Linked DNA regions of Draconibacterium halophilum. Each later gene encodes a partner of the first gene's protein in a complex. Links are inferred from orthologs where the notes say so. Each region holds a gene or a part of one and is shown on either strand. Other genes may lie near its edges.

Region 1 (3,328 bases):
TTAAGTTTCGAAATTAGCTGTGATTGAAACGACTATTAAATATTTTTCTCAATTTTGCACATCATTAAAAAATACGGGAGTTAAATGTTACAAAACAGGACACTCTCAATTCTAATACGATGAAATCAATAGAATTTTATTTTGAAGATATTGAGCCAGTATCATTCCATGAACACTTTTTAAAAGAACAGGTTGAATCACTTATAATAAACGAAACATATAAGGTAGGAGAGCTAACAATTGTGTTTTGCTCCGATAAGTTTTTATTGGAGATGAATAAACAATATCTCGATCATGATTATTATACAGATATAATAACTTTTGATTACGTGGAGAAAAATGTAATTTCGGGCGATTTATTTATAAGTATAGACAGGGTGAATGAAAATGCAGAATACTATAAAATAGCGCAACTTAAAGAGTTGTATCGTGTTGTATTACATGGAGTTCTGCATTTAGTAGGGTACAAAGATAAAACGGATGATGAACAAGAGGAGATGACCAAAATGGAAGAGTTTTATCTTTCAAAAATTGATTTTAAAGAACTGAAGGTATGATGGAGAAATATGATGTAATTGTTGTTGGGGGAGGACATGCCGGATGCGAAGCAGCAACTGCAGCTGCAAACCTAGGATCAAAGACATTACTTATTACAATGGATATGACCAAGTATGGTCAGATGTCGTGTAATCCTGCTATGGGTGGAATTGCAAAGGGACAAATCGTACGCGAAATTGATGCATTGGGTGGTTATTCAGGTATTTTGGCCGATAAAACCACTATCCAGTTTCGAATGCTAAATAAGTCGAAGGGTCCTGCTATGTGGAGTCCACGCGCCCAAAACGACCGATTCAGGTTTGTTGAAGAATGGAGAAGTATTCTGGAAAATACCAACAATCTTGATTTATGGCAAGATGCGGTTATTCAATTGATAATAAAAGATAATAAGGTTAAAGGCGTTAAAACGAAAATAGGCATCGAATTTGAATCGAATACGGTTATATTGACAAATGGAACCTTTTTAAACGGTTTAATGCATATAGGGCAGGAAAAGCTTGCCGGAGGACGTATTGGAGAGGCGGCTTCATATAATATTTCTGAACAGTTGTTGGAGGCAGGTTTTACAACCGGAAGAATGAAAACCGGAACACCTGTACGTATTGATGGAAGAACCATTGATTTTTCAAAACTAACGGAACAAAAGGGCGATACAGAACATTATAAATTCTCGTATTTACCCGGTACAGAAACTCGGTTGAAACAGCGTTCCTGCTGGATTACACATACAAACTCAGAAGTACATAGCGAATTGCAAAAAGGTTTTGAACAGTCACCAATGTTCGATGGTACCATAGAAAGTACCGGGCCACGCTATTGTCCGAGTATCGAATCGAAATTGGTAACTTTTGCTGAAAAAGAAAAGCATCAGTTGTTTTTGGAACCGGAAGGTGAAAATACCATTGAATATTATCTTAATGGGTTTTCATCGTCATTACCATGGCAGATTCAGTTACAGGGATTACACAAAATTGCTGGACTGGAGAAGGCAAAAATATTTCGGCCGGGTTATGCAATTGAATATGATTATTTTGATCCGACGCAGTTAAATCATACCCTTGAAACAAAACTCATTGGTAATTTATTTTTCGCCGGCCAGATAAATGGAACAACCGGATATGAAGAAGCAGGTGCACAAGGAATAGTTGCCGGAATTAATGCGCATTTAAAAAGTGAAGGAAATAACGATACTTTTATTTTAAAACGGAACGAGGCTTATATTGGAGTTCTGATTGATGATCTTGTAACAAAAGGAGTGGACGAACCATACCGGATGTTTACAAGTAGGGCAGAATTTAGAATTCTGTTGAGACAAGACAATGCAGACATCCGTTTAACCGAAAAATCCCATAAATTGGGTCTTGCTTCGCTGGAACGTGTAAAATTACTGAAACAAAAAACGGGGCTAATTCATGAAATTATTGAATTCGGTAAAAACTTTTCAGTTAAGCCACGCTTTGTAAATCAGTTACTTACCGATAAAGGAACAACAGAATTAAAGCAAGGAGTAAAATTATACGACCTTATTTTGCGTCCTCAGATTTCAATATTTGATTTGATTGAAGTGATTACCCCGTTTAAAACGTTTCTCGAAAAGGTTCCTGTGGATAGAAAAATAGAAATTATTGAAGGAGCCGAAATTGTTATCAAATATGAAGGATATATTTCAAGAGAAAAATTATTGGCTGAAAAGTTAGATAAATTTGAAAATATAAATATTGAGGATAAGTTTAATTATAACGAATTGAAATCGATTTCTACTGAAGCACGTCAAAAGTTGGAAAAAATCAATCCAAAAACAATAGGACAGGCAAAACGAATTTCTGGCGTATCGCCATCCGATATAAACGTATTACTGGTGCTTTTAGGACGTTAGTGTTTCACGTGGAACAATTTTATAAAAATGAATTTAAAAAAAGAAATACGCGAAATTCCGGATTACCCAAAAGTTGGAATAAGCTTTAAAGATGTTACTTCGCTTTTTAAGAATAAAGAAGCATTACAGTTTGTTACTAATTCTATAGTGGATAATTTTAAAGAGAAGGGAATTACAAAGGTGGTGGGTCTTGAAGCAAGAGGCTTTGTTTTTGGTGGAGCAATTGCAAATAAGCTCGATGCCGGTTTTATTCCAATCAGGAAAAAAGGAAAATTGCCAGGTGCAGTTATAAGTGAGTCATATGAACTGGAGTATGGTATGGACAGCGTGGAAATGCATAGTGATGCGCTTGAGAAAGACGATGTAATATTGATTCATGATGATTTGTTGGCTACGGGAGGAACTGCTGTTGCTGCTCTTAACCTGGCAAAAAAATGTGGTGTTAAAACAATTTATTTCAGTTTTATTTGTGATCTCGAATTTATTGATACGCCAAACAAAACGATATTAAAAGAATACGAAACTCAGGTATTAGTAAAATATCAGTAATTGAAATACAAAACGGTAAATAAAAACATTGATCACTTAAAAACGCTTATTTCGGTGTTGCCGAATAAGCCCGGTATTTATCAGTATTTTGATCAGTCGAATACAATAATTTATATCGGAAAAGCAAAAAACCTGCGAAAGCGGGTTTCTTCGTATTTCACAAAAAATCACGATCACCGGAAAACAGCTTTATTGGTGCGGAACATTGCCGATATAAAGCACATGGTAGTTGAGAGTGAACAGGATGCTTTGTTGTTGGAAAATAACCTGATTAAAAAGTATCAGCCCCGCTATAATATTCGATTAAAGGATGACAAAAGCTATCCGTGGATATGTATAAAAAAC
Region 2 (3,249 bases), 2.3 Mb from region 1 along the record:
GCCGGATGCCAATCCCGATACGGTGGATTTTGATACTTTCTTAGGACGGGCACCCGAAGTACCTTTTGAACTTAAACGTTTTTTCCGCTGGAGAAATTACAAGGATTATGGCACCGGAGTAGCCGGCGACTTATTTGTACATGCATTTTCTACCTTGCATCATGTAATCAGTTCAAATGGTCCGGATCGGGCTCAGGCAACTGGTGGTTTGCGCTATTGGGACGATGGGAGAGACGTTCCTGATGTGTCGATAACACTTTACGATTTCCCGCAAACGAATACACATGCTGCGTTTAATGCTGCTTTTCGCGTAAATTTCATCGCCGGAGGTGGAGGTGGAGGTGGTTTCAGACTTGTGGGTACTGAAGGCGAAATGGAAATCGGATCAAATAGTGTAAAACTAATCCGATCGAAACTAAACATGAAGCCTCAGAGTTATTCACTGATCGCTTACACCGAGGAAATGCAGAAGAAAATAAAGGAAGAGTACGATATGAAATATCTCAACGAAAGAAAAGCAGATCTGGAGGTTGGAGAAACCACTTATGAGGCTCCGGGAGATTACAAAGGTGCTCATTACGATCATTTTTATCATTTCTTCCAGGGCGTTCGCGGACAACAGAAAATCATCGAAGATCCGGTCTACGGATTACGTGCAGCCGGTGCAGCTCTTCTGGCCAACGAAAGCTATTATAAGGCAAAACCGGTACTTTGGAATCCGGATACAATGAAGTTGAGATAATAAATCCTGATGAATGCTGGCTTGCCAAAGAAAAGTGCATTTCGTAAAAGAGATGCACTTTCTTTATATCGTTGAGTTATTCTTATCATTTACTTTCCGATACAGAAATTCTTAAAAATATGCCCCAAAACCTCCTCTGTGCCAACTTCTCCGGTAATTTCTGCCAGATAATGTAAACATTCGCGAATGTCCTGCGCAAGAAAATCGCCGGTAATTTGCATATCGAGACCATTTAGTACACGTAAAATGGCTTCATGTGCATTTTTTAAGATTTCGTAATGACGTGCATTGGTAACAATTACATCCTGTTGCTCAGCCTCCTCCAGGTTTATGGAATGACTCATATAATCGATCAACTCCTGCAGGTTTTCTTTTTGTTTAGCCGCAATGAACACCGCTTTTTCATTATCAGTAAGTTCCATTACTTCTATCTGCTGAATGGTATCACGCAACCCGGAATCGATTTTATTGGCAACAATAATCAGTGTCTGATGTGGAGCAATGCGTTCGCGTATCTTCTGAATACGGCTTTCAACAAGTGGGAAGGAGTTGTGGGTGTCAACCACCAGTAAAACAACAGTTGCCTGCTCCAGCTTGCTGTAACTTCGCTCAATACCCAGGTTTTCAATCTGGTCTTCAGTTTCACGAATACCGGCAGTATCAAAAAAACGGAAGGCTGTACCATGAATATTTACCACGTCTTCAATTACGTCGCGAGTTGTGCCATGAATTTCTGAAACAATAGCCCGATCTTCATTCAGCAGGGCATTTAAGAGGGTTGATTTTCCGACATTGGTTTCACCAATAATGGCCACCGGAATACCATTTTTTATGGCGTTTCCCAGTTGAAACGAATCTTTCAATTTCCGCAACAACTCCTCAATTTCTTCGGTTAATATGCGTAAGGCCGAACGGTCGGCAAATTCCACATCTTCTTCGCCAAAATCCAGTTCTAACTCTACCATTGCAGTAAAATGCAAAAGCTGATCGCGCAACGCACTGATCTCTTTCGAAAATCCACCACGCATTTGGTTTAACGCCAGTTTCTGAGCCGCAGCATTCGATGATGCAATTACATCGGCAACGGCTTCGGCCTGCGAAAGATCCATTTTGCCGTTTAAAAAGGCACGTTGCGTAAATTCTCCCGGCAAAGCCAAACGGGCGCCATTTTCTACCAACACATTTAAAATCTGTTGCTGAATATAAACCGAACCATGGCACGAGATTTCAACAATATTTTCGCCGGTAAACGAATGTGGCGCACGAAACAAAGCAATAACCACCTCGTCGATGGTTTCATCGTTAGAAACAATTTTTCCAAAATGGAGGGTATTTGCTGCCTGATCGGCAAGCAATTTACCGGTTTTGGGACTTTCGTAAACTTTATCGCATATTGCAATCGCATCGCTTCCTGAAAGACGAATAACGGCAATCGCTCCAACTCCTGGAGAGGTTGAAATGGCACATATTGTTGACTGATCGAGCATGATTTTATTCAAAAAAATATTGCCACAAATATATAGATAATAAAACAGCGACGTATCGTGACAGATATTTGTTGGCAAAATTTTGCCAGTGGCTCTAGGCATTTCCTGCCGCATTTACTACATTTGAAACTTCAAAACAGAATTGAAATGCCTAAAAACACTTACGATTTCCTTATTGTTGGAGCGGGATTATTTGGTTCGGTGTTTGCCGCAGAGATGAAAAAAAGAGGCAAAAAATGCCTGGTAATTGACAAACGAAAACACGTAGCGGGAAACATCTATACTGAAAAACGAGAAGACATAAATGTTCATGTTTATGGAGCACATATTTTTCATACCAGTAATAAACGGGTCTGGGATTATGTAAATAACTTAGTGGAGTTTAATCGGTACACAAATTCTCCTGTTGCGAATTATAAAGGCCGGCTTTATAGCCTCCCCTTTAACATGAATACTTTTTACCAATTATGGGGAGTAACTACACCCGAACAGGCCAAGCAAAAAGTTGAAGAACAGCGTGAGGCCTATAAACATATCATAAATCCAAAAAACCTTGAGGAACAGGCTTTGGTTTTGGGAGGTAAAGACATTTATGAGAAATTGATAAAGGGCTACACTGAAAAGCAGTGGGGCAGACCAGCAACACAAATTCCTGCTTTTATTATCCGTAGACTACCTTTCCGTTTTACTTTTGATAATAACTACTTCAACGACTTGTACCAGGGAATTCCAATAGGTGGTTATACTAAATTGGTGGAAAAGTTATTGGAAGGAGTGGAAGTGAGAACAGAAGTTGATTTTTTTAAAGATAGAAAGAGTCTGGATTCGTTAGCCGATAACATCGTATTTACCGGAAAGATTGATGAGTTTTTTGATTTTAAATATGGGAAATTAGAATATCGAAGCCTTCATTTTGATCATGAAATTTTAAAAACTGAAAATTTTCAGGGAAATGCAGTTGTTAATTACACCGACAGAGAAGTGCCGTTTACCCGAATTTTGGAGCACAAACATTTTGAA

Evidence for each region.
Region 2: the proteins of mnmG (region 1) and mnmE are in contact, whole or in part, in a solved structure (PDB 9HIP), measured with the Escherichia coli proteins. The link is inferred for Draconibacterium halophilum from one-to-one orthologs.

The regions. Positions count from the first base shown.
Region 1 is NZ_CP048409.1:463,203-466,530, forward strand. Bases 1-2,993 are described here. They hold mnmG (tRNA uridine-5-carboxymethylaminomethyl(34) synthesis enzyme MnmG), read left to right. Parts: upstream 1-553; coding sequence 554-2,434; downstream 2,435-2,993. Other genes in these bases: G0Q07_RS01765 (ATP-binding protein), read left to right, coding at 1-27; ybeY (rRNA maturation RNase YbeY), read left to right, coding at 120-557; G0Q07_RS01780 (adenine phosphoribosyltransferase), read left to right, coding at 2,462-2,983; uvrC (excinuclease ABC subunit UvrC), read left to right, coding at 2,984-2,993. Outside these bases: more of uvrC, read left to right, coding at 2,994-3,328. UniProt on the Escherichia coli protein: NAD-binding protein involved in the addition of a carboxymethylaminomethyl (cmnm) group at the wobble position (U34) of certain tRNAs, forming tRNA-cmnm(5)s(2)U34.
Region 2 is NZ_CP048409.1:2,800,515-2,803,763, forward strand. Bases 31-2,944 are described here. They hold mnmE (tRNA uridine-5-carboxymethylaminomethyl(34) synthesis GTPase MnmE), read right to left. Parts: upstream 2,230-2,944; coding sequence 832-2,229; downstream 31-831. Other genes in these bases: G0Q07_RS11185 (Gfo/Idh/MocA family protein), read left to right, coding at 31-742; glf (UDP-galactopyranose mutase), read left to right, coding at 2,377-2,944. Outside these bases: more of G0Q07_RS11185, read left to right, coding at 1-30; more of glf, read left to right, coding at 2,945-3,249. UniProt on the Escherichia coli protein: Exhibits a very high intrinsic GTPase hydrolysis rate. Involved in the addition of a carboxymethylaminomethyl (cmnm) group at the wobble position (U34) of certain tRNAs, forming tRNA-cmnm(5)s(2)U34.